4 regions of the Gordonia sp. DT30 genome follow, and region 1 is predicted to be linked to each of the others. Evidence: riboswitches for the same ligand, from Rfam matches in the RefSeq annotation. Region 1 holds a riboswitch; each other region holds the start of a gene.
The links. A riboswitch is a leader RNA that binds a small molecule or an ion and turns the genes downstream of it on or off. The one in region 1 is predicted to bind S-adenosylmethionine.
Positions count from the first base shown of each region.

Region 2: linked by a shared signal. The riboswitch ahead of ACLQ3C_RS13440 (aminotransferase class V-fold PLP-dependent enzyme) and the one ahead of ACLQ3C_RS13890 (ABC transporter substrate-binding protein) in region 1 are both predicted to bind S-adenosylmethionine.
Region 3: linked by a shared signal. The riboswitch ahead of ACLQ3C_RS02565 (amino acid ABC transporter permease) and the one ahead of ACLQ3C_RS13890 (ABC transporter substrate-binding protein) in region 1 are both predicted to bind S-adenosylmethionine.
Region 4: linked by a shared signal. The riboswitch ahead of ACLQ3C_RS10690 (bifunctional o-acetylhomoserine/o-acetylserine sulfhydrylase) and the one ahead of ACLQ3C_RS13890 (ABC transporter substrate-binding protein) in region 1 are both predicted to bind S-adenosylmethionine.

Region 1 covers NZ_JBNCLY010000013.1:104,163-111,864, forward strand. Annotated here, with positions in the region: gene ACLQ3C_RS13870 (hypothetical protein) at 1-69, shown strand, start outside; gene ACLQ3C_RS13875 (hypothetical protein) at 237-1,613, shown strand; gene ACLQ3C_RS13880 (DUF998 domain-containing protein) at 1,567-2,235, opposite strand; gene ACLQ3C_RS13885 (aldehyde dehydrogenase family protein) at 2,341-3,693, opposite strand; SAM riboswitch class IV at 3,926-4,044, shown strand; gene ACLQ3C_RS13890 (ABC transporter substrate-binding protein) at 4,197-5,867, shown strand; gene ACLQ3C_RS13895 (ABC transporter permease) at 5,864-6,928, shown strand; gene ACLQ3C_RS13900 (ABC transporter permease) at 6,925-7,702, shown strand, end outside.
Region 2 covers NZ_JBNCLY010000013.1:246-7,947, reverse strand. Annotated here, with positions in the region: gene ACLQ3C_RS13470 (hypothetical protein) at 36-530, shown strand; gene ACLQ3C_RS13465 (rhodanese-like domain-containing protein) at 527-940, shown strand; gene ACLQ3C_RS13460 (O-succinylhomoserine sulfhydrylase) at 984-2,183, shown strand; gene ACLQ3C_RS13455 (hypothetical protein) at 2,168-2,437, opposite strand; partial or broken gene ACLQ3C_RS13450 (GNAT family N-acetyltransferase) at 2,399-2,554, shown strand; gene ACLQ3C_RS13445 (isochorismate synthase) at 2,694-3,794, opposite strand; SAM riboswitch class IV at 3,886-3,999, shown strand; gene ACLQ3C_RS13440 (aminotransferase class V-fold PLP-dependent enzyme) at 4,017-5,387, shown strand; gene ACLQ3C_RS13435 (hypothetical protein) at 5,384-5,815, shown strand; gene ACLQ3C_RS13430 (hypothetical protein) at 6,328-6,639, shown strand; gene alc (allantoicase) at 6,769-7,702, opposite strand, start outside.
Region 3 covers NZ_JBNCLY010000002.1:127,296-134,997, forward strand. Annotated here, with positions in the region: gene ACLQ3C_RS02540 (ectoine synthase) at 1-166, opposite strand, end outside; gene ectB (diaminobutyrate--2-oxoglutarate transaminase) at 163-1,434, opposite strand; gene ectA (diaminobutyrate acetyltransferase) at 1,654-2,181, opposite strand; gene rsmD (16S rRNA (guanine(966)-N(2))-methyltransferase RsmD) at 2,354-2,923, shown strand; gene coaD (pantetheine-phosphate adenylyltransferase) at 2,936-3,424, shown strand; SAM riboswitch class IV at 3,551-3,659, shown strand; gene ACLQ3C_RS02565 (amino acid ABC transporter permease) at 3,791-4,804, shown strand; gene ACLQ3C_RS02570 (amino acid ABC transporter ATP-binding protein) at 4,801-5,613, shown strand; gene ACLQ3C_RS02575 (ABC transporter substrate-binding protein) at 5,707-6,723, shown strand; gene ACLQ3C_RS02580 (GNAT family N-acetyltransferase) at 6,813-7,523, shown strand; gene ACLQ3C_RS02585 (DivIVA domain-containing protein) at 7,647-7,702, shown strand, end outside.
Region 4 covers NZ_JBNCLY010000009.1:29,481-37,182, forward strand. Annotated here, with positions in the region: gene ACLQ3C_RS10670 ((2Fe-2S)-binding protein) at 111-290, shown strand; gene bfr (bacterioferritin) at 383-868, shown strand; gene ACLQ3C_RS10680 (MFS transporter) at 826-2,190, opposite strand; gene ACLQ3C_RS10685 (PE-PPE domain-containing protein) at 2,247-3,806, opposite strand; SAM riboswitch class IV at 4,028-4,147, shown strand; gene ACLQ3C_RS10690 (bifunctional o-acetylhomoserine/o-acetylserine sulfhydrylase) at 4,210-5,562, shown strand; gene metX (homoserine O-acetyltransferase MetX) at 5,620-6,768, shown strand; gene ACLQ3C_RS10700 (Hsp70 family protein) at 6,813-7,702, opposite strand, start outside.

The DNA.
Region 1 (7,702 bases):
GTCGGCGCCCGACTGGCCGAACTCGTCGCATTGCACCTACCCGCAGGCCCCGATCCGTCGGCACCATGAGCGCGCCGGGAGGCGGCCCCACCGAACCGCCCCCAGGCGAACCGCCGGACCGCACGCAGAGTCGACTGCGGGTTCGCCCGCATCGGGTGATGCCGCCGCACTCGGGCACTGTCATGGTCAAGGGCATGCACCCGTCTGTCTCCCGAGACCGTTGAGAGCGAACCCCGATGACCGACGCCCAGGCAGTCCCCGAACTGACCGCCGACGAACGCACCGAACTCGAGCACCTCCGGGCCCGGGTCGCCGAACTCACCGAGGCAGCGCAGGCCCGCGACGACGACGCGGCCCCGCCGGCAGCACGTCCCCGCAGACGGATCAGCGGCCGTGCCGTCGGAGTGGTTCTGCTGGTCATTCTGTGCGCCGTATTGACTCTGCTGTCGGTGACGACCCGATATGTGCGCAGCCAGATCCTCGACACCGACCACTACGTGGCGACAGTGGCACCCCTGGCCGCCGACCCGGCGGTGCAGCAGCAGGTGACGACGACGATCGTCGATGCCATCAACGCCCAGGTCGACGTCCAGCAGATCACCACCGACGCCCTGACAAATCTGACGGAGCTGACCCCGGCCGACCGTCCACGCGCCGACCAAGCCATCATCGGCCTGGCCCCGGTGCTGGCCGGGCAGGCCGAAGGGTTCATCCACGGCACGGTGGCGCAATTCGTCGCCTCGCCGCAATTCCAGGACATCTGGACGACCGCCAACCGTGAGGCGCACGAGGCGGTGGTCGCCGCGGTGACCGGTGAAACCCGGCACGGTGCGGTCGAGGTCGACACCACCAGCGGAACCATCAGCATCCAGCTCGGCCCCGTCATCACGCAGGTGAAACAGCGCCTGCTCGCTCACGGATTCGCCTTTGCCGACCGAATCCCGGTGATCAACAAGGCATTCGTGATCTGGCACTCCCCGCAACTCGCCCGCGCCCAGCACCTGGTGAAGGCGCTCGACAAGGTGGCCAATGTCCTTCCCTGGCTGGCGATTCTGGCCATCGTCGCCGCCGTCGGCGTTGCCCGCAGCGGCCGACGATGGCGCACGCTCGCCGTGGCCGGAGTCGCGGTGGTGATCGCGATGCTGCTGCTCGCGATCGCCATTCTGGTGGGCCGCATGATCTACCTCGACAACGTTCCCGCCGACGTGTTGTCCCCGGGCGCGGCGCAGGCGATTTTCGACACCGTCATCGCCCCCATGCGGCTGGCGCTGCGTGCAGTCGCGGTGGTGGGGTTGGTCCTCGCCCTCGTCGGATACTTCGCCGGTGGGTCGGGCTCGGCGCGCGCGGTGCGCAGCCGCGTCGGACGCGGGTTCGCCGCGATCGATGCTCGGCGTGCCGATCGCGACCCCTCGACGGTGGAGAAGGTGTTGTGGCAGGCGCGGTTTCCGTTGCGGATCGCCGTGCCGACCGTCGCCGCGTTCCTCCTGATGTTCTGGCACTACCCCACGGGCTGGGTCGTGTTCTGGATCGTACTGATCGGCGCGCTGGTGCTCGTGGCGATCGAGTTCACGATCGCGCCGGCCCGACGACAGACGGTGTGGGAAGCGCCGTAGGCGCCCGAGCGATCAGAAACAGACCGAGCACCGCGACCCAGACGAAGAATCCGAAGATGCTGACCCGTTCGATCAGCCCCATCCACACCGTGCTCTCGCCGTCCTGGATCATCGGGACCATCCGGCTCGTGTAGGCGCCGGCCACCAACACGACGACCGCCGCGACGATGGTGAACCATCGAAACCAGCTGCGCCACAACACCGCTGCGAGTACCGTGCACACCGCGATCAGCATGACCGAGAGCAACGACAACACCAGATGGCCTGCGTCGTTCGACGAATCGCCGGCACCGGCGGCGATGTCGTCTCGATTGCTCATCGGAAACCACAGCCAGGCGACCCCGACGACTCCGAACACCACGAACAGCGCACCGAGGACGCGGACCCCGACTCGGCCGCCGGCGGATCGCCATACGCCGATACCGAATCCGATCATCAACGCGGTGAACACCGGCACCAGCCATTGCAGAAACCGCTGCGTCGGTGCGCCGGTCGCCGACAACTCGCTGATCGCCTGATCGGTCCGGCTGTACCCGCCGTAGCGGGACGCAGCGACCGCATCGTTGGCGAGGATGTAGAGCAACGCGTACATGGGTCCGCACGCGAGGAGTCCCGTCGTCACCCTGCCGACTGTCGCCCTGCCGTTCGCCACATATTCAACGTAGAAGCCCCGGAGTGGCGCTCACCAGGGTCTTTGGTCGGAATCCACCGCGGTCACGCGGCGAACTCACGGCCCGGGCGGCGCGTAATGCACGACCTTGACCGTGGTCATCTCGTCGAGGAGTTCGGGGCCGAAGCCGAAGCCGGTCCCGCTGGCGCCGCGTGGCTGTGAAGCACCGCCGGGCGCCCCACCGAACACGGCGTTGATCTTCACCGTCCCGACGGGCAGGGCGCGCCACGCCTCTTGTGCGTGCGCCATGTCGGCGGTGAGAACGGTTGCGGCCAAGCCGTATCGGTCATCGGCGGCCTCGACGAGCGCAGTGACGAAGTCGTCGACCACCCGCACCGGGGCGATCGGCCCGAACGTCTCCTCGCGCAGGATCGTCATGTCGGGGGTGCAGCCGGTCAGCACCGTGGGCGGGTAGAAGCTGCCGATGTCGTCGGAGATGACACCGCCGGTCCGGATCTGCGCGCCTTGCGCCACGGCGCCGCGGACCTGCGCGTGCACGGCGTCGCGCTGACGGTTGTCGACCAGCGGCCCGATACGTTCGCCCCACCTGCGCGCCTGCCCGCACAGCTCGTCGATGAAGGCGTCGGCGACGTCGGCGGTCACATACACCCGCTCCACCGACACGCAGATCTGTCCCGCGTTCGCGAAGCATCCGAGGGCCGCTTCTTCGGCGGCCCACGCGGGATCGACCCCGGAGTCGACGATGAGCGGATCGTTGCCGCCGTTCTCGAGCAGCACCTTGGTGCCGTGCTCCGCACATGCCCGGCGGATCTCGGTGCCGGTCGCGGTACTGCCCACGTGCGCAACCACATCCACCTCCGGCGACGCCGCGAGATGCGCACCCACCTCGCCTGCGCCGTCGACGATGCTCAGCACCCCGTCGGGCAGATGCTCGGCGATGATCTCGGCGAAGCGCCGACCTGTGGTGGGGCAGCGTTCACTTGGCTTGTGTACCACCGTGTTTCCGGTGACCAACGCTGCGCCGAGCAATCCGGCCGCCACGGCGGCTGGATCGTTCCACGGGGTCAGCACCGCGACCACACCGCGCGGCTCGGGCACCATCACGTCGAGCGCCGAGCGTTGCCCCTGCAGGGTCCGGCCCCGATGCACGGGTCCGAGTTCGGCGTACTGGAGCAGCGTCGATACGCCGGCGGCCACGCCACCCAGCGAATCGTCACCGGTCTTGCCCGTTTCGCGTTCGTTCCAGCCGGCGAGTTCGGCGGCCGCATCGCCGACCGCCACGGCCGCCTCACGTAAGCGCTCGGCACGCTCGGCCGCAGGGGTCGCCGCCCAGTCCCCGGCCGCCGCGCGTGCCGTGGTGATCGCGGCGTCGACCTGCTCGTCGGTGGCCGCGGGAACCTGCGAGACGATGTCGCCGGTCCGCGGGTCGTGGACTGTGATCGTTTCCATGGTCTCCAACACGGTGGGCCGCGTACCCGTTCTCGGGGCAATCGACACCTGCCGCCGGCCGATACATCCGGCGGCGCCCGTCACCGGCCCTGTAGACCCTCGCCGACCTTCGCGCCAGGTTAAGTCCGTCGCGATTCGAAATCACACGAAGTAGTGACTAACCGGCGAGTCTGAGTACTGTTCTGCTCAGTGGTCGACCCGCCAAAACCTTTGGTGGACTTCGATCGCTCTGTGTCAACGAGTACCAGTGCCAAGTTCCAGCTGGCTGGTCGGCAACCCTCCACCGCGGCGGGGTGCCCTGGATAAAGGACACGGCTCCAGCCCAAGCCGGGCATGGAGCAAGCGCGGGTTCACATATGGGTGCCCGAGGTGAATTCGGGAGTTCGATGATCAACCATGCCCGACCGACGAAGTCGGTTCGCGTCCCCCTGTCCGACCCACACCTGCCTGTGAGCGGACCCCAAAGGCCGATGTCAGCCACCCATTACCTCAGGAGAACGACCATGTCCCGACCAGCCGGCCGATTCAGACACCGACGCAATGCCACCCTCCTTGCGGCCGTCTCGATCGGACTCATCGCGAGTGCCTGTAGCTCGGGGAACAGCAGCAACTCGGCGACCGCCACGGGCAACCCGGTCGACGGCGGGACGCTGCGATTCGCCAGCGCCTCGGGTCCGGGCAGTTGCCTCGACCCGCACCAGAGTCCGGCCGACGTCGCGGGCTTCTATGCCCGTCCGATCCTGGACTCGCTGGTCGCCTTGAACAAGGACGGCTCGCTCCATCCATGGCTGGCGACCAAGTGGAGCGTCTCGCCCGACCAACTCACCTATTCGTTCACCCTGCGCGACGACGTCACGTTCTCCAACGGGGAGAAGTTCGACGGCAATGCGGTCAAGGCGAACCTCGACCACATCGTCAACCCGGCCACCAAGTCACAGTTGGCCGCCAACACCATCTCGACCTACACCGGCACCACCGTCATCGACCCGACACACGTCGAAGTCAAGTTCTCCCAGCCGAACTCGGCATTCCTGCCATCGCTTTCCACCGCGTATCTCGGTATCGAGGCACCGTCGACTCTCACACACGGCCCGGATGCCCTGTGCAGCAAGATCGTCGGCACCGGCCCGTTCATCAGCGAGAACGGCTACACCCCGAACAAGGGCATCGACTACACCCGCAACGACGCCTACAACTGGGGGCCGGGCAACGCCGACCACACCGGCAAGGCGCATCTGCAGAAGATCAGCATCCAGGAGATTCCCGAGGACTCGTCCCGCTACGGCGCACTGACCAGCAACCAGGTCGATGCGATCGCCAGCGTTCCGCCGGTCAACGTCTCCCAGCTCAAGAAGACCCCCGGATTCACCGTCGACACCGCTGCGGCCCCGGGTGGAAACTACAACTACTACCCCAACACGGAGACCGGCGTGTTCTCCGATGTCAAAGTCCGCGAAGCCTTCCGGGCCGGCATCGACTGGGACACCATCGTCGACAAGCTGTACTTCGGGGTCTTCCAGCCCGCCAACAACATCCTGAGCCCCGCCACGGTCGGTTACAACAAGGCAAGCGAATCCGCGTACGGCTACGACGAACACAAGGCCAATCAACTTCTCGACGAGGCCGGCTGGACCGCCCGTGACAGCGACGGCTACCGCACCAAGAACGGGAAGCGACTCACGGTAGTTCATCCATTCCTCAAGGAGTATGCCCGCGAGCAGCGCGACACCCTGCTCGAGCAGGTGCAGTCGTCGGCCAAGAAGCTCGGCATCGACTACCAGATCAAGAACATCACCATCGACGACTACTACAAGGTGATCTTCACCAAGGGCTACGACGTGCTGGACCTGAGCTGGCAGCGCGCATCACCGGACGCGCTTCGCACACTGATGGATTCGTCCAACATCCCGCAGCCGCCGGACCGCTTCGGCACCAACTTCGCACGGTATTCGAACCCGGCCGTCGACACCGATCTCCGGTCGGCGCTGGCCGAGACCGACCTGACCAAACAGTCGGCCCTCTACGGCAACGCCCAGCAGCAGATCGCCAAGGACGCCGCGGTGTTCCCGGTCTACGTCTTCAACTACGCACTGGGCCGCAACAACAAGGTCCAGGGTGTCAAGTTCGAGCCGCAGGCGTTCCCCACGTTCTACGACGCCTGGGTCACGCAATGACGGTGATCGATACGGTGGCCGCCCCGACCGAGGTTCCGCGCACGCGGACCCTGGGCTGGGCGATCGCCCGCCGATTGCTGGTCTCGCTCCTCGTGCTGTGGGGCGCGATCACCGCGACCTTCATCGTGATCCACGCGGGCAGTGGGTCGGCGGTCAACTCGATCGTCGGTACCGCCCAGGTCTCGCCGGAAGTGCGGGCCCAGATCATCAGCGACTACAAACTCGATGATCCGATCGTCGTGCAGTACTTCAACTATCTCGGGCGCCTCCTACACGGCGACCTCGGCCAGTCCTACGCGCTGCGGATGCCGGTCACCGAGGCCATCGGCCAACAGATATGGCCCACACTGCAACTGGTGATCGTCGCCGCGATCCTGGCCTTGGTGGTCGCACTGGTGGTGGGGTTGGCGACCGCGAATCGGCCCGGCTGGCTGCGCGGCCCGGTCACGTCATTCGAAGTGCTGATGGTGGCGGTGCCGACCTTCTGGCTCGGCATCTTGCTGCTCACCATCTTCTCGTTCGAGCTGGGATGGTTCCCCTCGGTGGGCTCGGCAGGCGTCTCGTCGCTGGTGTTGCCTGCCATCGCCTTGGCGGCGGCGCCGGCCGCCCTGCTGTCGCAGGTTCTGCGGCACGGGATCGAACGCACGCTGGACGAACCGTTCGTGGTGACCGTCCGATCCCGCGGCGTCGGCGAGACCGTGCTCCTGCTGCGCCACGTGCTCCAGCACGCCGCGATGCCGGTGATCACCCTGTGGGGCTGGATCGTCGGCGCCCTGATCAGCGGCGCCGTCGTGATCGAGCAGGTCTTCTCCCGAGAAGGGCTGGGCCGCTTGACCATCGCCGCGGTCACGAGCAAAGACCTGCCGCTCGTCCTCGGTGTGGTGATCATCGCCGCCACGTTCTACACCGTCGTCAACACCCTGATCGACGCCGCATACGGGTGGCTCGACCCGCGCCTGCGGACCACCAGATATTCCGGTGCGGCGGCGGCCCCCGACGAATCGCGTACCGACGAATCGCGCACCGAAGAATCGCGCACCGAAGAGAAGGTGACCGGATGACCGCGTCCGACGTCCGGCCCGATCCCGCACCGGCGGTCCGCTTCGCCGCCGGTCAGACCGTGGTGCAGCGCATCCGGCGCCTGCGCGTCTCGGTCATCCTCAGCAGCATCTTCCTCGTGGCCATCGCGCTGGCCGCACTGTTCCCGTCGCTGTTCACCGACAAGGACCCCGATGCCGGTGAGCCACTGGACATGTTGCTGGCCCCGAGCTGGGACCACCTGTTCGGGACCGATCAGAACGGCCGCGACATCTACGCCCGCGTCGTCTACGGCGCCTGGCCGTCACTCCTGATCGGGATCAGCGCAACGATATTCGCACTTGCGGCAGGCACCGCCGTCGGAGTGTTCGCCGCCCGCGGCGGACGCGTCGGCGACTGGGTGGTGTCGCGGGTACTCGACGTCTTCCTCGCCATCCCCGGGCTGCTGCTGGTGTTCCTGATCGTCGCCGCCCGCGGCCCCGGCACCCTGACCACCATCATCGGCGTCGCCGTGGTCACCCTGCCCGGCTACGCGCGTCTCGTGCGCGGCGAGGTACTGCGGCTGCGCGGCGCAGTCTTCGTCGAGGCCGCCAAAACTCTCGGCTGGACGCAGGCCAACATCATCGGCCGCCACATCGTCCCCAACGCCCTCGGTCCGGTGCTGGTCCTGGCGACCATCGGGATCGGCTCGGCCATCGGAATCGGTTCGTCGCTCAGCTTTTTGGGCCTGGGACCGCAACCGCCCACCGCCGAGTGGGGCAGCATGCTCTCGGCCAGCCGCACCTACTTCTCCGTCG
Region 2 (7,702 bases), 100 kb from region 1:
ATCCGGGATCGGGGTACGTCGATACACTCGCCGACATGGTCGGACGCGGAGGCGGGCGGAGTGAGCCCGAGGCCGTCGACGACGAACCGGCCGCACCGTCGTGGCGCAAAGCCTGGCCCTTCCTGGTGGCTCTGCTCGTCGTCGTGCTGGCGGCTGCGGGCATCGGACTGTCGTATCTGTTCCGTCCGGCGCAGGAGCGGGCCGGCGATTCGGCGCAGGTGCAGTACGCGATCAACGATCTCTACACCGCGCGCAACAACGTCGACTACACCGCCTTTCGGGACCACACGTGTTCCGTCGACGTGAATTCGGCCGGGTTTCCGGCGCAGCCGGAGTTCGCGACGGAGAACCGGCAGTCGTTGGAGAGGAACGGCCGGATCGTGATCCCGGAGATCACCGACCTGAAAGTGTCGGGTGACCGCGCGAGGGCGACGGTACATTGGCATTTCGACAAACAGTCCGATGAGACGCAGACGACCAAGGTTGCCGCGGTTCGGGAAGACGGGAACTGGAAGGTGTGCAAGGCATGACGTATGCCGGTGATCTGACCCCGCAAGAGGCGTGGGACAAGCTCGAGCAGAATCCGAAGGCCAAGCTGGTGGACTGTCGCACCCGTGCGGAATGGTCTTTCGTCGGGGTTCCCGACCTCGAGATCGTCGGTAAGCGACCACTTTTCGTCGAATGGACCACCTTTCCCGACGGCCGACCCAACGAGGGATTCGTGGCGCAGTTGCGCGACGGCGGAATCGCCGACGACGACGAGGTGATCTTCCTCTGCCGCTCCGGACATCGCTCGATCGGTGCCGCCGAGGCGGCCACTGCCGCCGGGGTCAGCAAGGCCTACAACATCCTCGACGGATTCGAGGGGGCGCTCGACGAATACGATCACCGTGGGTTCAAGGGTTGGCGGGCCCTCGACCTTCCGTGGAGGCAGTCGTGAGCGAAGCGAGCGAGCTGGCCGACCCTACAAGCTGGAGGCAGTCGTGAGCGACGGTTTGCCGGAGGGGGTTTCGGCGGAGACGCTGTCGGTCCGCGGCGGTATCGAGCGGTCGGGGTTCTTCGAGACCTCCGAGGGGCTCTACCTGACGAGCGGATACGTCTACGAGTCCGCCGAGGCCGCGGAGCGCGCCTTCACCGGCGAGGACGAGCGTTTCGTCTACTCGCGTTACGGCAATCCGACCGTGGAGATGTTCCAGGAACGGCTGCGTCTGATCGAGGGAGCCGAGGCGTGTTTTGCCACGGCCAGCGGGATGGCCGCGGTGTTCGTGTCGCTCGGTGCCCTGCTGAAAGCCGGTGACCGGCTGGTCTGTGCGCGCAGTCTTTTCGGGTCGTGTTTTGTGGTGGCGAACGAGATCCTGCCGCGGTGGGGTGTGCACACCGACTTCGTCGACGGGGAGGACCTGTCGCAGTGGGAGCGGGCGCTTTCCACGCCCGCCGACGCGGTGTTCTTCGAGACTCCGTCGAATCCGATGCAGAGCCTCGTCGATGTGGCCAAGGTATCCGAACTGGGGCATGCGGCAGGGGCAAAGGTCGTGTTGGACAACGTATTCGCCACTCCGCTCCTGCAGAGCGGTCTGGAACTCGGGGCGGACGTCATCGTCTATTCGGGCACCAAACACATCGACGGGCAGGGCCGCGTGATGGGCGGCGCGGTGCTCGGGACCAAGGAATTTGTCGACGGTCCGGTGAAGATGCTGATGCGGCATACCGGTCCGGCGCTCTCCCCGTTCAATGCCTGGACCCTGCTCAAGGGGCTGGAGACAATGAAGCTGCGTGTCGACGCATCGGTCGCCGCGGCGTTGCGGATCGGCGAATTCCTCGAAGCCGATCCACGTGTGCGGTGGGTGAAGTATCCGTTCCTGAAGTCGCACCCACAGTACGAGCTGGCGACCGCGCAGATGTCCGGGGGCGGCACGGTGGTCACCTTCGAGCTCAACGACCGCGACGGCGTGGACGGCAAGGAGCGCGCCTTCGAGGTGCTCAACGCACTGCGCATCATCGACATCTCCAACAACCTCGGTGATTCCAAGTCGCTGATCACCCATCCGGCCACCACCACGCACCGTGCGATGGGGCCGGACGGGCGCGCGGCAATCGGGTTGAGCGACTCCGTGGTTCGGCTCTCGGTGGGCCTCGAGGGCATCGACGATCTGCTCGCGGATCTGGATCAGGCGCTGGGATAAGGGCGTTCATGGCGCCGTCGTTGTCGATCCGCCGTGCCACCGCCGCCGATGCTCCGGCCGTTGCGGGCGTGCACGTGCGGTCGTGGCGGCGCGGCTATCGCGGATTGCTGCCGGATGCCGAGCTGCGGGCGATGCGTCCGGCGGATCGGGTCGGCGACTACACCTTTGACGATGACCGTGGTCCGCACACGTGGGTCGCCGAGACGTCGGGCGGGATAGCCGGATTCGTGACGATCGGCGAGCTCGATGGTCATGCCGCGGTGATGGCGCTCTACGTCGACCCGGACCATTGGCGGTCCGGGATCGGGTCGGCGCTGATGGATCGGGCGGAGTCGGAGATCGCCCGGCAGGGTTATCCGGTGGCCCGGTTGCATGTGCTCAAGGGCAATGAGCGAGCGATGGATTTCTACGCCGGCCGTGGATGGGCCCGACCGGACGAGTGCGTTCCGGCGACGTCTGGGGTGTGCACGTCGACGAGGTCGAATACGAGAAGATCGGCTGAAAGGTCGGTTAGCTGCCGTCGACACCCAACGCCCGCAGCACCGTTCGTAATTTGGCGGTGGTCTCCGCGAGCTCGGCGTCGGGATCGGAGTCGGCGACGATGCCGCCGCCGGCCCAGGTGCGAAAGGATCGTCCGTCGGAGTCGATCTCGAGGCAGCGGATGGTGACCATCCATTCGCCGTCACCGTGGGCGTCGGCCCAGCCGACGGCGCCTGCATAATTTCCGCGCGGCTCCTCGTGGTCGCGAATGAACTGTGCCGCAACATCTGTCGGCGTTCCGCACACCGCGGGAGTGGGACTCAGGGCGAGGGCGAGTTCCAGCGCGTTGAGATCGGGATCGGTCAGGTGCGCCCGGATCGGGGTGGCCAGATGCCACATCTCTCCGGTCGACAACAGTTGTGGGGCATCCGGAATGGTGATCTCGTCGCAAAGCGGCGCGAGTCGTCGGCGCAGATGGTCGACCACGAAGGCATGCTCGCGGTGGTCCTTGCCGGATGCGGCCAGCTTCTCGCGGGCCTCGCGGTCGGCGACCGGATCGGGGAACCGGGGCGCCGACCCAGCATACGGCCGGCACGTCACCTCGCGACCGGCCTTGCGTAGCAACAACTCCGGGCTCGCACCGAGTAACCAGCCCGGTCCGGTGTCGACGGCGAAGGCATTGTGTTCACTGTTGCCATGGGCCAGTGCATCCAGCAGTCCGGTCACCTCGGCCGGGGAATCGAGCACTGCCCGAACGGTTCTCGCGAGCACCACTTTGTCGAGGTCGCCTGCAGTGATGGCGGCGACTGCGCGCCGCACGCGGTCGCGGTGGGTGGCGGCGTCGGGGATCTCGGTGAACCGGTCGAGTGTGTGCCGGGCCGGCGAGCGGCCGGCCAGGGGCGGCAGATCTCGTCGTAACCGGCGGGGGACCATCAACGCGGAGGTGCCGGCGGGATCGAACGGCAGGGCACCGACGACGGTGTCGGCGCGGCCGGTCCGCAGGTCGTCGATGGCCGCGTCGACCTCGGTGAAGCGCCGGATGATGCCCTCGGCGCGCACCGTCCCGTGGGGGCGGGAGAGGACGAAAGGCGCCTGCGCCGGGTTGTCGACGCTTTCCGGGTCACCGCTCACCAACCCAACCTAGCGCCCACATCGCGGCGACTTCGGCCCACGGTGAGTGAAAATTGACACCCCGACGCGAGATGGGCCACTCTGGACGTCAGGTCATGAGTGCCAGTGACAAGCCCCGGCTCGCTGGTCGGCAACCCTCCTCCACGGTGGGGTGCTCCGGGTGACGACCGGGCTGTGTTCCAACCGGACACGGCAAGCGTGGATTTCCGAGGAGTTCTTTCGATGACTGCTGTCGTGCGCACCGCACCCGTTCTGTCCGATACCGTTTTCGCCAATCTTGCGGCCTGTACCGAACCGCTGGCGGCGGTCGTCGGCGCCGACGAGAAGGCGCCGCTGGCCGGCGGTGGCGAGATCGCCTACGCCAACCTCGACTACGCCGCCAGTGCACCCGCGCTGGTCGCCGTCGCCGAGTCGGTGTCGGCGGCCCTACACCAGTACGCGAGCGTTCACCGCGGCGCCGGCCATCTGTCGCAGGTCACCACCCGGCGCTATGAGCAGTGCCGAGAGACGGTGCGGCGCTTCGTTCGTGGGCGTTCCGATGACACCGTCGTCTTCACGCGCAACACCACCGATGCGATCAATCTGGCCGCTCACTGCACACCCGGCGACGTCGTCGTCCTCGATATCGAACACCACGCGAACCTGCTGCCATGGCTGTCACGGGACGCCGGTTCGGCGCGCATCGTGACCGCGCGGCCCAGCATCGAGGACACTCTCACCGCGCTCGAGTGCGAGCTCGCCGCGGCCCCCACATCGCTGTTGGCGGTGACCGCCGCATCCAACGTCACGGGAGAGGTGCTGCCGGTCGGGCGGCTCGCCGCGATCGCCCACCGCCACGGTGCGCGCATCCTCGTCGACGCCGCGCAACTCGTCGCCCACCGCCCGGTGTCGGTGGTCAGCCACGGCATCGACTACCTGGTGTTCTCCGGCCACAAGCTCTACGCCCCGTTCGGGGCGGGTGTGCTCATAGGCCGCTCCGACTGGCTCGACGACGCCGATCCCTACCTCGCGGGCGGCGGGGCGTCGGCGCAGGTGAGTGTGGTCGACGGCCCCGACGAGAACTGCGCGGCGACCGCCTGGCACACCGGTGCTGCCCGGCACGAGGCCGGATCGCCGAATGTGTTGGGCGCCATCGCGATCGCCGCTGCGTGTGACGCCATCGCCGACATCGGCATCGAGTCGATCGGAGCGCACGAACACGAACTGCGCCGCCGCCTCGACGACGGGCTCGCCGCAGTCGACGGGGTCCGCACCCTGCAGATCTTCGACGACGTGACCGATCGGGTCGGGATCGCCGGGTTCAGTGTTGCCGGACATACCCCGCGCGCGGTCGCGGAATACCTCAGCGCAGAACACGGGATCGGCGTGCGCGACGGCAAATTCTGCGCGCATCCTGTACTCAACCGCCTCGGGCTTCCCGCCGGCGCGATCCGCGCCAGCTTCGGTCTTGGAACCGGCTCGTCCGACATCGACCGCCTCACCGGCGCCCTGCGGCAACTGGCCGCCACGCAACCGACCTCCACCCGACCGACCTCCACGCAACCGACCTCCACGCAACCGAGCGCGACGACACCCCCAGGAGCCCCGGCATGAGCATCGAACTCGACCGCATCAGCATCGGGCGTCCGCCGCTGCACGTGGCGATCCTCGGCGACGAGCCCGCCGACGCGGCACCCATCGTCGTGCGCCGACCCACGCTGCGTGACGCGCAGCGCGCCCGTTCGGTGCTGCGATCGGGCACCCGCGACACTGCCGGCTTCTCGGTCGCGCTCGAAGTGGAGGTGGCGATCGCACCGAGTGCCGCCTCGGCCCGCGCGGCGGTCGCCGGCATCCCGGACGAACTCGACGGCGGCACGGTCCGCTACGTCGGCACGCCGAGCGGTCTGGTCACCTTGATCCGCGACATCTACGCCGCCGAGGTCGCCGACGCGGTGATCCTGGTGCCGCTCGACGGATCGGCCACCGACAACCGGCTGCGTCAGCTGGTGCTGCCGTCGTTCGCGCCGCGCCGCGCGGCCTGAGCGACCGAAACAGATGAACCCCGGTTGTCCGAATGGACGCCGGGGTTCATCTGTGGAAGTTCTCCGCTGTCCCCGGGTGAGGCGAACCAACATGTGCCCAGGGCAAGCGCTAGACGGTGTACGTGTTCTCGGCTCTCGATGCAATGACGATGGCGCAGGTCAAGGCGGTGCGCAGCACAATCAGCCAGGCGCGAACGTCCACGTACGACAACGCGGTGACCTCAGTCGATTCGGCAGGGGAAGCGCGCACGCGCAGGGCACTGAAGCTGTAACTCTGGAACGCAGAAGTTGCCGGGGCATTCCTTTTGCCACTGCATCTGTGCGAAGTGTCAATTCGCAACGCGGTGTCGGACGCGATTGCCGCTCACTACGGAAGGCGCTGGCCTTGGTCTCAAGGTTTTGAACGGTCGTTGCCCGCAGACGCCCGTGGCCGGTACAACCCACGAACTGACCTGGCAAATGCTCGTCGGGACACATCGTCGACAGGGAAAGTCATCCCTGAGGTGAAGTTCGTGTTCTGGCAGAAGGTGTTCACCAGCCGCTACGATGCCGTCATCTGGGACTCGCAGATCGCAACCGTCCTGCCCGGCGACAACGTCAACGGGGGTAGTACGGCGAGACTCCGAGCTCGCGTGTATAGCGACCTTGACCGTATCCGATTGCTTCGCAACCGCATTGCTCATCACGAACCGATCATCTTTCGCGACCTTGCGGCGGACTTGGCCGCGATCAAAGACCTTGTTCAACTGCGCTGCACCCACACAGCGCATCTACTCGAAGAAGCAGAGAGTGTCACGGCGCTGCTGCCTCAGCGGCCTCTCTGAATCGGCATCTGGATGGTGGGCCGTATGAGCTGCGTTACCGGACGGTGCCGTTCCCGCACGGGGCCTCACCATTGGCCTCGGCGTGCCAACAGGTCACCGAGAGCCCGCTTTCGCAGGCACCGGATGGTCCTACGCCTCCCCGCGCTCCCATTGTTCGACCAGTTCGGTCTGCGATTCCTCGGTGAGCACCCCGTACAGCCGGAGTCGGGCCATCCCGCCGTCGGGATAGACGTCGACGCGCGCCTCGGTCATCGGGCGGTCGGCGTCGATGACGAAGCGGTGGCGGGTGTCGGGCTGTAAGTCGGTGCGCCCCAACACCTCGAACCACTCGCCGTCCTCGCCGTCGCGTCCGTGGATCGTCGCGGCGCCGGGCGCATTGCCGAGGAAGTAGCTGGTGTCGAGTTCGACGAGACTGACCAGTCCCTGCCCGGCCAGCCGAACCTGCACCCAGTCGTTGCCGTCGTCGCGGCGGCGGGAGGTCTCCCAGCCCTCGCCCATGTTCCGGGCGCGGCCGGGCATCAGCAGGTTGTTGGGGGAGCTGTAGAACATGTTGGAACAGGCGGTGATCAGTCCGCCGTTCTCCAGTGCCGCGAGATCGAAGTGGCCGTACCGGAAGAAGTGCGGATTGGGCACGCCGCGGCCGTGCACGCGGAAGCGGGCGATGCCGCCGTCGGGATGCATCGTCAACCGCACATGGGTGAAACGATCCTTCGCATCGACCCGGAACGGGTTGCGGGTGTCGCCCTCGACGGGGCTCTTCTCGACGATGGTGACCCACTCGGTGTCGGTGAGCAGCTCGTCGACGGAGACGACGCCCTCCTTGGCGGCGGCCTCCACCGAGATGAACGGCGGATAGTTGCCCGTGAACCATGCGGTGTCGACGACGACGCCGTAGATGACCCCGGGTGCGCCGAGCCGGACGATTGCCTGATCGACACCTGGTTTGCGCCGCCGCCGCGATTCCCACCCGTCGTAGATCTGTCCTTTGTGCCCGAAGGTTGCCGGCTGATACTGCGCCGGCGTCGTCTTGATGAGGTTCTGTGCCTCGGCGAACAGGTCGTCG
Region 3 (7,702 bases), on a different contig from region 1:
TGGCGTAATGGAACTCGTTGACGCTGCCGGCGTCGATCGTGGTCTCGTGGAAGGAGAACCCGACCCGGTCGCCGCCGAGCACGATTCGCTTGGACACCCAATTGCCCTTGGGGTCGGCGACGTCGCGGTCGGTTCCGGTGATCTCGTCTGTGGTGCGCACGATCATGCGAGCACCTCCTCGGTGGCGTCGGCGAGAATTCCCAGACCGCGGTCGAGATCCTCGGTGGAAATGGTCAGTGGCGGAAGCAGTTTGACGACCTCGTCGGAAGGCCCCGAGGTCTCGGCGAGCAATCCGGCGCCGAAGGCGGCGGCGCACACCTTGCCTGCGTCGGCGGCCTCGCCGAACACCAGTCCGCGGGCCATACCGCGTCCGCGGGTCGAGACACCGTCGTGCCGGGCGGCTAGCGTGCTGAGCACCTCGTCGATCTGACGGCCCTTCATGTGGACGTCGCGGGTGAGCGTGTCGTCGGACCAATAGTGCTCGATCGCCTTGGTGGCGGTCACGAAGGCGGGATTGTTGCCGCGGAAGGTGCCGTTGTGCTCGCCCGGTGACCACACGTCGAGGTCGCGACGGATGAGTACCAGGGCCAGCGGCAGTCCGTAGCCACTGATCGACTTCGAGAGGGTCACGATGTCGGGCTTGATGCCGGCTTCCTCGAAGGAGAAGAACTCGCCGGTGCGGCCGCATCCCATCTGCACGTCGTCGACGATGAGAAGGATGTCGCGGCGGCGGCACAGCTCCGATAGTGCGCGCAGCCACTCGGCCCGGGCGACATTCACCCCACCCTCGCCCTGCACGGTTTCCACGATCACCGCGGCGGGCAGATTCAGACCACTGCCGGAATCGTCGAGGACGCGCTCGAACCAGCTGAAGTCCTCGACGGAACCACCGAGGTAGTTGTCGAAGGGCATCGGCGTGGCATGCACGAGCGGGATGCCGGCACCGGCGCGCTTCATCGAGTTGCCGGTCACCGACAGCGAACCCAACGTCATGCCGTGAAAGGCGTTGGTGAAGCTCACGATCGATTCGCGACCGGTCACCTTGCGGGCCAGCTTCAGTGCCGACTCGACCGCGTTGGTGCCGGTGGGGCCGGGGAACTGGATCTTGTAGTCCAGGCCGCGCGGGGCCAGGATCTTCGAGGCGAATGCCTGGATGAATTCACCCTTGGCCACAGTGGACATGTCAAGACCATGGGTGATGCCGTCGGACTCGATGTAATCGAGCAGGGCGGACTTGAGCACCGGGTTGTTGTGCCCGTAGTTCAGGGCGCCGGCGCCGGCGAAGAAGTCGAGGTAGCGGGCACCGTCGGTGTTGGTCAGCCACGAACCGCGCGCCTGTCCGAACACCGTCGGCCACGTGCGGCAATAGCTGCGCACCTCGGACTCGTATTGCGTGAAGACCGAATCATCGATCGTGGTATCGAGCTTATTCATGGGCATTCCTCCAATATGGGAAATCGTCGGGTCGGCGATGACCGGTGCGAGTGTGTATCGCAGGTGACCGGCCGCATCATCCGACCGAGAGGGCGCCGCTGCCGGAAGACACCCCGGACAAGTCCTCCGGCGACACACGATGCGGTGCTCCGGTTGGGGCAACAATTGCACCCTGAGTGCGCCACGGCGCAGTCAGTGAACACCAAAAACGTTGCGCCCCTATGGTTCTGGAACTTCTGGCTCGAGGAGGTAGAGATCCTCGGGCTCGTGGGCGTCCGGGAAGTCGTCGGCCGCAAACAGGTCGCGGCGTTCGAACCCCAGTCCGCGCGCTGCGGCGACTGAGGCAAAAAGTCGTTGCGAGGCAACGTTGTCCGGGCTGATGGTGGTGTGCATCGCCACGGCACCGCGTCCGCTGACGCGATCGAAGAGACGATGAAGCATCGTCCCGGCGATCCGGTGGCCGCGATAGGTGTCGTCGACGGCCACCTGCCAGACCATCAGCGTCGACGGATCTGACGGGCGGCGGTAGCCCGTGACGAAGCCTACTGGCAGACCGTCGACTTCGGCGACGATCGAGGTGTCGGCGAAGTCGCGGCACCACAGCACGTACGCGTAACTCGAGTTGACGTCGAGAACTTGCGAGTCCCTGGCGATTTCCCAGAGGCGGGTACCGTCGGCGACCTTCGGCGCGCGGTAGTCGAGAACTAGTTGGGTTGATGTGGCCGAACTTGTGTGGGACGGGCTCATAACGCACTCGACGTTAACAACGTGTGTCGGCGAATTCACCCGCCTGCACAAATCGGACCTCGAATCTCCCACTTAACCCCAGTTCACCCGGCAGATGTGATGCGGGACACAAACGGTTGCGCACGGGCCTACGGCGTGCGGATCGCGGTGACGGGGAGGGCAGTATGGAGCGGTGACGCGGATCATCGCAGGTCGCTTCGGCGGTCGCAGACTCACAGTTCCCGACGAGGGCACCAGACCCACCTCCGACCGTGTGCGTGAGTCGGTCTTCAGCATGCTCGACGCGCGCATCGATCTGACGAGTACCCACGTGCTCGATCTTTATGCCGGGTCCGGCGCGCTCGGCCTCGAAGCGCTCTCGCGCGGGGCGTCGTCGGCGGTCTTCGTCGACAGCCGGGGGCGCGCGGCTCGCACGATCTCCGCGAATCTGACGGCCGTCGGGGCGGCCGCCTCGGGGCGTGTGATCACCTCGCCGGTGTCGGCATTCCTTGCCGGTGCCGCGCCCGGCCGATTCGACGTGGTGTTCTCCGACCCTCCGTATGCGCTCGCCGATGATGAGGTGGCCGCCGATCTGTCAGCGTTGGCCACCGGTGGTTGGCTCACCGACGACGGGCTGGTGGTCCTCGAGCGCGGACGCCGAGCCGTCCTCTCGTGGCCCCCGGGCTGGGAACTGGTCGTCGACAAATCCTATGGCGACACCACGGTGAAGGTCGCACGCCCCGGTGTCGCCGCGGACGAGTAGGTTCTGCAGAGCATGACCAGTGCGGTGATACCCGGTTCCTTCGATCCCTTCACACGCGGACACCGTTACGTCGTGGAGCGCGCGGCCCGGTGCTTCGACGAGTTGGTGGTCACCGTCGTGGTCAACCCCAACAAGCGTGGTCTCTTCTCCGTCGAGGAGCGACTCGAGCTCATCGCCGAGGACTGCGCCGATCTGCCCAACGTCCGCGTCGACCGGTGGCAGGGACTGCTCGTCGACTATCTGCGGAACAACTCGATCCATTCGATCGTCAAGGGGCTGCGTTCGGCGGTCGATTTCGACTACGAGTTGCCGATGGCGCAGATGAACCGGGAACTGGCCGACGTCGAGACCGTCTTCCTGTTGACCGATCCGCGATACGCGCACGTATCGAGTTCACTGGTCAAGGAGGTCGCCAAACTCGGCGGTGACGTGGCGCCGTTCCTTGCGCCCCACATCCTCCGGCGACTGGAGGCCAACCTTGCGGGCGAACGCACCATCTGAGCCGGCAGGTCACCGGCCGCGCGGTGACGCCTGCAGCGGACGAATCCGAGGCGCCTGCGCCGGGAAAAAATCTCCGAGAATGTGAACGCTGACCGGCGAGGGCCGCCTCACTATCGTGAGCTCGACGGTCATGAGCGTCAGCGACAAGCCCTGGCTTGCTGACCGGCAACCCTCGCATCGCGGTGGGGTGCCCCAGGTGACGACCGGATCGGGTTTCCCCCGATAAGCGCGATGGATTCGACGTGCCGGTTCCGCATCGAACCGCCGGTCGCCGTGGTCTCTCGACGCCTGATGCTATTGCGCGGGTGTCGGTGTGGTCTGCAGCGTCATCGTGCTGCCCCCGTTCCCGTACAGGAGAGTTCACACATGTCAGCCGCCCCATCGCCGTCGACGAAGGCCCGCGGTCATGCGCCGCCCGATCCGTCACCACCGTCGGCAGCCACCGAGGTGCCCGACGTCGCCAGGCCGGAACGTGTGGTGCCACTGTGGCATCCGGGCCGCTGGGTGCTGGCGGCGATCGTGCTTGTCGTCGTGGCACAGATCATCCATGGAGTGGCCACGAACTCCTTCTTTCAGTGGGATCGTTTCGGCTACTGGATCTTTCGTCCCGTGGTGATCGAGGGACTCGGCGTGACTCTCGAAGTCGCCGCCTACAGTGCGGTTCTGGGCCTCGGCGTCGGTATCGTGCTCGCGCTCATGCGACTGTCGAAGAACCCGGTCCTGGCGGCGGTGAGCTGGGCCTATGTCTGGTTCTTCCGATCGATTCCGCTGATCGTCCTGCTGCTCATCCTGTTCAACTTCGGGGCCCTTTATCAGAGCCTGAGTCTCGGAATCCCCTTCGGTCCAGGACTTTTCCACATATCCGAAGCCGACCTGGCCACACCTTTCATCATCGCGGTCGTCGGTATCACCGTGCACGAGGCGGCATTCGCCGCGGAGATCGTGCGGGGTGGGATCCTGTCGGTCGATCAGGGGCAACACGAGGCGGCCGCCGCGCTGGGCATCCCGCGCGGCTACCAATTCCTGCGGATCACGCTGCCCCAGGCGCTGCGCACGATCGTGCCGTCCTATGTGAATCTGCTGATCGGACTGATCAAGTCGACCTCGCTGGTCTACTACGTCTCGTTGCTCGATCTGTTCGGCGTGGTCTCGACCCAGAGCAGCACATACTCCGGTGACATCATTCCCCTGCTCATGGTGGCGACGGTCTGGTACGTCATCTTGACCAGCGTGGTATCGGTCGTCCAGTTCTACGTCGAACGCCACTTCGCGCGGGGGGCGGTGCGAACGTTGCCGCCGACTCCGCTGCAACGTGCCCGCACGGCCGTGGTGACAGTTCGCCGTGGCATCGCATTGCGGCCCTGGATGCGTGCGGTATGAGTGTGAAATCGAATACAGCTCAGGCTGTTTCCCCCTCCGACCGGGCTCGCGGCGCCGGTGTCGACATCGTCGACGCGCACCGTTGGTACGGGGACAATCACGTTCTCCAGGGCATCGACCTGAGTGTTCGTCCCGGCGAGGTGACGGTGGTCCTGGGCCCGTCGGGTTCCGGAAAGTCGACGCTGCTGCGGGCGATCAACCATCTCGACCGACTCGATGCCGGCCATGTCAGCGTCGGGGGAGAGCTGATCGGCGTGCGCCGGCTCAACGGGCACCTCAAGGAGCTGCCCGAACGGGCGATCCTGCGTCAACGGCGCAACATCGGCTACGTCTTCCAGTCGTTCAATTTGTTCTCCAATCTCACTGCCGCGGAGAACATCACCGCGGCGCTGGTGTCGACGCGCCGCGCCCGGCGTGCAGAAGCCGGCGACATCGCGCGTAAACTCCTTGAGCGAGTCGGACTTTCGGACAAGTTCGACGCATACCCGCGCCAGCTCTCCGGCGGACAACAGCAGCGAGTGGCGATTGCTCGGGCGCTCGCGCTCGATCCGCGGGTCCTGCTTTTCGACGAACCGACCTCGGCGCTCGATCCCGAACTCGTCGGTGAGGTGCTCGCGGTGATCGCCGACCTCACTGCCACCGGCACCACGATGATCATCGTCACCCACGAGATCGGATTTGCCCGTGAGGTCGCCGACACCGTCGTCTTCCTCGATGACGGCCTGATCGTCGAGCAGGGCACGCCGGAACAGGTACTCGACAGCCCATCGCACGCCCGGACAAAGGATTTCCTGACGCGGGTCCTCTGAATTCCGCGTCCGTCACACCTATGCCGACGGGTGCGGAGGACACAGTGTCCGCCCGGCCTCGTCGATCATCCCCTGCAGAAATGGAGTTACACCATGTCATCTTCTCGATCCCTCGTCGCCCGGCTCGGCGCCGTGGCCATCGGCGGAGTACTCACCGCAACACTGGTCACCGCCTGCTCGGGCGGGTCCAGTGATGCCGCCGACTCGTCGGGCACGCCGGGCAGCGTCGTCATCGGCGCTGTCTCCAACGGGGCGGCGCAGGAGACCACGCTCTCTGTGCCGCAGGTGGATTCGATTCGCAAGGCGCTGCCGGCGAAGGTGCGTGATTCCGGTCAGCTCACGATCGGCATCGGCGCCCTGCCCTCGGGGAATCCGCCGCTGGCGTTCATCGGTTCCGATCAGCACACGCTGACCGGCGTCGAACCCGATCTCGGGCGCGCCGTCGCGGCGGTACTCGGCCTCAAGCCGGTGGTCGGCAACTCCACGTGGGAAAATCTCTTCGTCGGCATCAGCAGCGGCCGCTCGGATGTGGGCTTCTCCAACATCACGGTGACCGAGGAGCGCAAGGACAAATACGACTTCGCCACGTACCGCAAGGACGAACTGGCCTTCGAGGTGCTCAAGTCGAACGCGTGGAACTTCGACGGAAACTACGAGAATCTTGCGGGTAAGACCGTGGCCGTCGGGTCGGGCACCAATCAGGAACGGATCCTGCTGAAGTGGCGCGACAAACTCGCTGCCGAGGGCAAGACGTTGAACGTGGTGTACTTCCCGGACGGCAACTCGTTCAATTTGGCGCTCGCCTCGGGCAAGATCGACGCGTATCTGGCGCCCAATCCGACCATCTCGTACCACGTCGTACAGACCGCCAACACCCCGAAGGCCACGCGGGTGGCCGGAACCTACTCGGGTGCCGGCTCCACCTTGCAGGGTCTCATCGCCGCGACGACCAAGAAGGGTAACGGACTGGTCGGGCCGCTGGCCGATGCGATCAATCACCTGATCTCCACCGGTGCCTACGCCAAATTGCTCGCGGCGTGGCATCTGTCGGCCGAGGCGTTGCCGGCCTCGCAGATCAACCCGCCCGGGCTGCCCCGCAACGACAGCTGAGGGGCTCATGTGCAGGTGGTGGCCGGCTCCGGCTCGCCAACTGGCGACCTGAGAAACAGGAGGATTCGCCGATGGGACATCATCACCTCATGGATATCGACCGGGATGGTGGGACAGGCACGGACACAAGCGTTCTCGACGACCCGATCCGATCGTCGCTGACCGGGCACCACCGGCACCTGGCGCAGCGACACGGCCGCATCCTGCGTTATCGGGACGACGTGTCGATATTCGCGGCATTCCCGCACGATCCCGGACCTGCGGACTGGGCCGACGCCGCCGAGTTCTTCGGTCCGGGTGGCACCGTGCCGATCTCGGGAGTCATGCCCACCCCGCCGCCCGGCTGGGAGATCACGATGAGTCTGCCCGGAGTGCAGATGATCGCGCGATCGGTCGCTGCAATGGCCGATCGCTCTGCGGTGGTGCTGACCGACGACGATGTCCCGGCGATGATGGATCTGGTGGCGCGCACCCGTCCCGGGCCCTTTCTCCCGCGGACCATCGAGATGGGTACCTACCGGGGGATCATCGCTGATGGCGCACTGATCGCGATGGCCGGCGAGCGTCTGCATCCCGTGGGCGCGACCGAGATCAGCGCGGTGTGCACCGATCCGGCGTACCGCGGGCAAGGGCTGGCCGCGCGGCTGGTGCTCGCCGTTGCCGACGGCATCGTGCGACGCGGTGAGACCCCGTTCTTGCATGCGGCAGCCGACAACCGAGGCGCCATCCGGCTCTACGAATCGTTGGGGTTCGAGCTGCGCAAGGAGCTGACATTCGGGTCGATCCGCGTCCCTGAGTGATCCCTCGGGTATCACGTGACACGCCGACCACTCTGACCTCCATAACCACAGCGATCCCATTCGGCACAATAGTCACAGAAGTTTCACCAGATGACCAATGGCGTGAGCCGGATTGGGGTGGCTGTGTACCGCGTATTCGAAGCACTCGACGAACTCGTCGCAATCGTCGAGGAGGCACG
Region 4 (7,702 bases), on a different contig from region 1:
GCCACGACAGGGCACGCACGCGGAGGAAGCCGGGACGGTGAAGGTTAGGCAAGCTTGCCTTCGAGTCGAATTTATGTAACCCTCACCTAACAGCTAGATGAGGTGAATCCATGTTCGTTTGTATCTGCCGGGGCGTGACCGAGCACGAGGTCCATGAGCACTGTGCCGACGGCGCGCGGACCGTCGACGCGATCGGCGATCGCTGCGGCGCAGGCGAAGGCTGTGGAACCTGTCTCGAACGGCTGCAGGAGATACTGAGCGAAAAGTCCGCGGTCACCACCGCCGCCTGACCTGCTCGCACCCCATGCGATCGGGCCGCGTGGGGGTTTTGTCGTGCTACGGTTCGTGGACATTTTTCTTCCGGACCGAACGGAGTTGCGGCATGCGCGGAGATGACGAGGTCATCGCCCTACTCAACGAGCAGCTCACCAGTGAGCTGACCGCGATCAACCAGTACTTCCTGCACTCGAAGATGCAGGCCGACTGGGGTCTCACCGAATTGGCGTCCAAGACCCGTGCCGAGTCCATCGAGGAGATGCAGCACGCGGAGATCCTCACCGATCGCATCCTGTTCCTCGAAGGACTCCCGAACTACCAGAAGCTCCTCCCGCTGCGCATCGGTCAGACGCTGCGCGAGCAGTTCGAATCCGACCTGGCCATCGAAATCGAGGTCGTCAACCGACTCAAGCCGGGAATTGCCTTGTGCCGCGACAAGAATGATGTCACCTCGGCAAAGATCTTCGAGGCGATCCTCAAGGACGAGGAACACCACATCGACTACCTCGAGACGCAGTTGGAGTTGCTCGACCGGCTCGGCGAGCAGCTCTATATGTCCAAGACGGTCGCCACTCCGCCCGACGTCGGCTGACCGGCCGGTCGTCGTGTCCGTCGCTGCGTCCACAGGGCGACGATGAGGACGGCGACGCCCGCCACCGCGAGCACCGCACCGAGCGCCGACGGCGCCCGATAGCCGTAACCCGCCGCGATCACCACGCCGCCGAGCCATGCGCCGGCGGCGTTGGCGATGTTGAGGGCCGAATGGTTCAGCGCGGCAGCCAGCGTCTGGGCGTCGTCGGCGACGTCCATGAGCCGGGTCTGCAGGGCCGGGATCATCGACGTGCCGCCGACCCCGATGAGGAACGTCAGCGCGAGCGCGATCCAGATGAACTGCACGAACAGCGCGAAGAGCAGCAGCACCGCCGCGAGGCAGAGCAGTCCCACCAGGATCGATACCGACACGCTGCGGTCGGCAGCCATGCCGCCGACGATGTTGCCGACGACCATCCCGAGCCCGAAAAGCATGAGGGCCACCGGCACCAAGCCGACCGGCAGTCCGGCCAGCGATGTCAGCGTCGTGTTCAGGTAGGTGTAGAAGGCGAACATTCCGCCGAAGCCGACGGTGCCGATGAGCAGGGTGAACCAGACCTGCGGCCGGCGCAGCGCACCGAGTTCGGTCATCGGGTTGGTCGCAGGCATGTCCTGCAATGTGGGAAGGCTGCGCGCGAGTGCGGCGATGGTGAGCGCACCGACGACCACGACGACAAGAAATGCGCTGCGCCAACCGAAATGCTCACCCAGCCACGCCGCCATCGGGACGCCCGCGACGTTGGCGACGGCGAGCCCGAGCATCACCTGCCCGACCGCCTTCGCGCGGCGTCGTGGTCCGGCAAGGTGGGCGGCGACCAATGCCGCCACCCCGAAGTAGGCGCCATGCGGTAGGCCGGCGATGAAGCGGGCCGCGATCAGCAGACCGAAGGTGGGTGCGAGGACCGTGGCCGCGTTGCCGACGGTGAACGCGACCATCAGTCCGATCAGCAGGGTGCGGCGCGACATCCGGGCGGTGAGGGCCGCGATGAGCGGTGCGCCGACGACAACGCCGAGCGCATACGCGGAGATGACCGAACCGGCGGTGGGTTCGGTGACATCGAGTGCGCCGGCGATGTTGGGGAGCAGACCCATCGAGACGAACTCGGTGGTGCCGATCCCGAAGCCACCGAGCGCCATCGCGAGGATCGCCCAGCGGACCGTCCGCACACGCGCAGAACCGTTGTCCGGCAACGACTCCCCGGCTTCACGCGCAGCGACGTCGGTCGTCGGGTGCGCAGTGGCCGGCTCGTCGGCGGGAACTGCCGCCTCGGGATTCGCTGGTGTGGACACAGGAGTCGCAACCACCACGGCGCACGCGAGCATTCCCGGGGCGGTCGGTGAGTTCGTTCACAGGCCCCGTCGACCGCGCGAAACGATCGTCACGGCACGGTCGGTACGGCACGCTCGGTGGAGGATGCCGTGCCGGTGGCGGTGGTGGGAGCCGCGGCGGTGGGAGCCGCCGCGGTGGGAGCGGCCGTGGTGGGAGCGGCCGTGGTGGGAGCCGCGGTGGTGGGAGCCGCGGTGGTAGTGGGAGCCGCGGTGGTAGTGGGAGCCGCGGTGGTGGTGGGAGCGGCTGTGGTGGTCGCCGGCGGTGCGGTGTCGGGGCTTTCGGCCCGTGTCACCACCGGGACACCGGCCCCTGTCACCGCCGTCGTTGCGCTCGGCACTGTCTGCACCCCGTCGACGACCCGCTCGGCCCAGTACGTGGCGAAGTTCCTCGGCAACAAGACGATGCTCTTGGCGCTGGCCGCCAACGCGGTGACTCCGTGGTCGAACAGGTCGGCGTCGGAGTTGAGCACACCGTTGGCGATGTCCTGGAGGACGAACAGATCCGGCAGGTATGCGCCGTAGCCGAGTTGGGGTAACGGCGGTAGCCATCCCATGGCCCAGCGGATGGGTGGTTGAAAGTCGGCGAGGGTGATGCCGATGATGTCGGGCAGGCGCAGGCGGTAACGCATGAGGTCCGGAACGGTCCCGGTGTAGCCGACTGCGGTCAGTGCGTTCGCCACGATGATCGCCATCGACGAGGGCGAGGCGATCGTGCATGTCCGCACCGCGCCGTCGGTGGTGCAGGTCATCGTCTCCGCTGCACCGTTGACGGTCCACGTCTGACCGGTGCCGGGGAATTGGTACATGTGGAATGGGTACTGGCCGTGCTTGATCCAGTAGCCGAAGAAGGCGTCGACGTCGCCGATCGGGTCATGGAGCGGATCGGGCAGGTCGCAGATCGGGTCGCCCTCGATGCAGTAGGTGGTGACGGGTACGCCGCCGTAGTCGGTGCCATCGCGTGGCCCCGACATCGTCATCCCCGGAATGGCCCCGACCAGTGTCAGTTCGATTCCCTGTCCCCAGAGAGTCGCCGACATCCGCGGGTCCGCGTAGAGCTCGCCCGAGACGGTCGTCGCGCCGCCGGCGTCGGTGGTGGAGATGACGTACGTCGACCCGTCGGCAAGCGTCACCGGCCGATGCCGGCCGATGTCGGTCAGCGCGTCGCCTGCGACTCGGGCGCCCTGCGAGTAGCCGGCGATGACGACCTTCTTGTCGGTGCCGCATTCCTGCTGATAGGTGGCCACGGCTTGTTCGAGGTTCTGCGCACCCTGCGTCTGGCTCGCGTTGTATCCCACCGATCCCAGCGGCCAGATGGTCGCGGCGTACGGCACCGCCTCGACGGTGTAGGGGTTGCCGAGGTTGGGGTTGTTCTCGTCGGGACGGTTGTCCGGGCCGAGGCCGGTGTAGCGCTGTCGCACACCGACGAGGTACGAGCCGTCGGAGTTCCATGTCCCGCCGACGATGAACACCCGGCCCGGGCCGCTGCAGTCGTATGTCGTGTCCGCCGCCGCCACCCCATGGCCCCAGAACATCGTGGCGGTGAGCGCGAGGCCCATTGCGGCGGCTCCCCACACGAGACAGACGCCACGGATCGAGGTGCGGAGTCCCATCGCTGCCACGTCCTTCGGTGAGGGCTGATCTGCGCAGCTTAGGCAGGCGGAGCAGGTCGGCACCGGGCAATCACCCAGGGCACCCCCACATTCCCCCGCTCGATGGACACCGCGGGCGAATCCGGGACCGGAGAACACCGATAACGATCTGCGCAATTCACCAACCAGCCTGAGCAGGAGGGTTCTCAGCGAACGACGACCGTGTTATATCCTTGTCGCCAGGTCATGAGCATCAGCGTCAAGCCCCGGCTTGCTGATCGGCAACCCTCCAACCGCGGTGGGGTGCTCCGGGTGATGACCGGGTTGGGGATCGCTGTATGGGTCCCCGGCAAGCGCGGGTCCGAAGGTCGGACCCCAACAGGGTCTCCATACCCTGCCGACCGTAGAAAGTGATCTATTTTTCATGTCTGACGCAGCCAACGACGGCCCCGATTCCCCCGATCCCACCGACGCCCCGGATCCCACCGAGAACTGGAGCTTCGAGACCAAGCAGGTCCATGTGGGGCAGTCCCCCGACGCCGCGACGAACGCACGCGCACTGCCCATCTACCAGACCACGTCGTTCACCTTCAACGACACCCAGCACGCCGCCGATCTCTTCGGTCTCGCCGAACCGGGCAACATCTACACCCGGATCATGAACCCGACGCAGGATGCCGTCGAACAGCGCATCGCCGCGCTCGAGGGCGGTGTCGCGGCCCTGCTGGTCGCCTCCGGTCAGGCGGCCACCACGTATTCGATCCTCAACATCGTCGAGAACGGCGGACACGTGGTGTCGAGCCCGCGTCTGTACGGCGGCACCTACAACCTGTTCCACTACACCCTGCCCAAACTCGGCATCGAGGTGTCCTTCGTCGAAGATCCCGAGGATCCCGAGTCGTGGCAGGCCGCGATCGGCGACAACACCCGCGCGTTCTACGGCGAGTCGATCTCCAACCCGAACAACGAGATCCTCGACATCCCGGGTATCGCCGAGGTCGCCCACCGCAACGGACTGCCGCTGATCGTCGACAACACCGTGGCCACGCCGTATCTGCTGAACCCACTGGCCCTCGGCGCCGACGTCGTCGTGCACTCGGCGACCAAGTACATCGGCGGCCACGGGACCGCGATCGGCGGGGTCATCGTCGACGGCGGCACCTTCGACTGGCGTGGACAGCGTGACGGCAAGGACCTGTTCCCGGGATTCACCACGCCCGATCCGAGCTACCACGGCGCGGTATTCGCCGATCTCGGCGCCCCGGCGTATGCGCTGAAGGCGCGCGTGCAGTGGCTGCGTGACACCGGTGCGTCGATCTCGCCGTTCAATGCCTTCCTGCTCGCGCAGGGCCTCGAGACGCTGAGCCTGCGCGTCGAGCGGCATGTCGCCAACGCCGCGCGCGTCGCCGAATACCTCAGCGATCACGCACAGGTCGAGTCGGTCACCTACGCCGGACTGAAGTCCTCGCCGTGGTACCAGCGCGGCCAGGAGCTCGCACCAAAGGGTCAGGGCGCCATCATCGGATTCGAGATCACCGGTGGCGTCGACGCGGGCAAGCGGTTCGTGGAGGCGTTGACCTTGCACAGCCACGTCGCCAACATCGGTGATGTGCGTTCGCTGGTGATCCACCCGGCGTCCACCACCCACAGCCAGCTGACCCCCGAAGAGCAGCTCGCCGCAGGCGTCACCCCCGGTTTGGTCCGGCTCGCCGTCGGGATCGAGGGCATCGACGACATCATCGCCGACCTCGACCAGGGCTTCGCGGCGGCCGAGTAGACCCAGCCGAGTACACCGAGACAGCCGAGTAGACCGAGGACAGGAGCACAACATCCCGTGTCGGTGAGCATCGACCCCCAGGCGTCCGCAGCGCATCAGCCCGAATGGGAGCAGGTTCCCGACGGGCAGATGGTGCGAATGCGCCTGGGATCGTTGGCGCTCGAGTGCGGCGAACGGATCGACGACGTCACCCTGGCGTTTCAGCGCTGGGGGACGTTGTCGCCCGCACGGGACAATGTGATCCTCGCCCTGCACGCACTGACCGGTGACTCGTATGTCACCGGCCCGCCCACCGACGAACACCCCGCGCCGGGCTGGTGGGACGGTCTGATCGGACCGGGCGGCGCGATCGACACCGACGAGTGGTGTGTCATCTGCGCCAACGTCCTCGGCGGCTGCCGGGGATCGACGGGACCGGCGTCGCCCGATCCGGATGGGCGACCGTGGGGTTCCCGATTCCCCGCCATCACGGTGCTCGATCAGGTGCGCGCCGAGGCGGCGCTGCTCGACGCCCTCGGCATCGAGAGCATCGGCGCGGTCCTCGGCGGTTCGATGGGTGGCGCCCGCGCCCTCGAGTGGGCGATCGAATATCCCGACCGGGTACGCAGCGCGCTTGTTCTCGCCGTCGGGGCACGTGCCACCGCCGACCAGATCGGCACGCAAACCACCCAGATCGCCGCCATCACCGCCGACCCCGAGTGGCAGGGCGGTGACTACCACGGCAGCGGCCGGTCCCCGATCGTCGGACTCGGAATCGCCCGGCGCATCGCGCACCTGACCTACCGATTCGAGGGCGAACTCGACGAGCGTTTTGCCAATTACCCTCAGGGCCACGAGGATCCGCTACACGGCGGGCGGTACGCGGTGCAAAGCTATCTCGAACACCAGGCCGACAAGATCATCGGGCGGTTCGATCCGGGCAGCTATGTGGTGCTCACCGACGTGCTGAACAATCACGACGTGGGACGCAATCGCGGCGGTATCGCCGCCGCGCTCGACTCGTGCACGGTTCCCACCGTGGTCGCGGGCATCGATTCGGATCGGTTGTATCCGTTGCGGTTACAGGCCGAGATCGCCGAAGGGCTCGGCAACTGCGTGGACGGCCTGCAGGTGCTTCGGTCCGACAAGGGCCATGACGGGTTCCTCACGGAGTTCGACGCGATCGCCGATCTCCTCAAACGCACCGTGGACCTCGCGCGCCGCTGACCCGTCCGCGAGCACAGGTCCGGGCGGGCCACCGGGCGCGGGGATCAGCCGGCCGGCGTCGTGGTGGTCGTCACCGCTGGGGCCTGCTCGGTCGCACTATGCGGTGGAACTTCCGTTTGCCGCGAACTCGGCTGTGACGGAATGACATTCGGAGTGTCCCCAGTCGGGGTCGTCGATGGCGACGTCGGCGTCGTCGGGACGCTCGGGATCAGTTCCGGCGGAATCAGTCCGGGCGGGATGGGCAGGGTCGGGAACGGCGACAGGCTCGGCCCGGACGGCACCTCGCCCGACGGTGTGGTCGGCGGCGTCGTGGTGTTGGGCACGAGCGTCAACGTGCTCGTCGGGGTGGTCAACGGCAATTCCGTTGTCGCCCAGCCCGGGAATTGCTCATGCCCGGTCAGAGGGGTGGTCGGCTGCGGGGCCGACGACCGCGGGCCCCGCGTCGGCGCGCGGGTCGACGTGGACGTTCCGAAGGAGTCACTTGTCGTCGCGAGCGCCTGGGCGTCGGCAGTGTGCATCGTCGACGGCGGAGCCGCGGGACCGGTGGTCAACGTGGCACCGACGGCCACCGCGGCCATCGCAACGGCGCCGATGATCCCGGCCACGACGGCCACCGGCACTGCCGACAAGCTCCGCACCCGGCGTCCACCGATCAGGGTGAGCCGTGCGGCGCCGGAATTGCGCGCGAGCATGGCTGCGCCGGTCGCCGCTGCCAGCTCCGGCGTCGCCGGCGTGAGCACCTCGAGATCGGCATGGTCGGCGATCTGACGCGCGATCGACAGGTTGGCCACACCGCCGACCAACACCACCGCGTCCGGGGTGAGACCGTGCGATCGAGCATCGTCGACAAACCGCGCCAACGCCTCGCCCGCTCCCTCGACCAGCGGCGCAGCAGCCTTCTCGACGGCGGCAGCGGTCAGCGAAACCCCGGCGA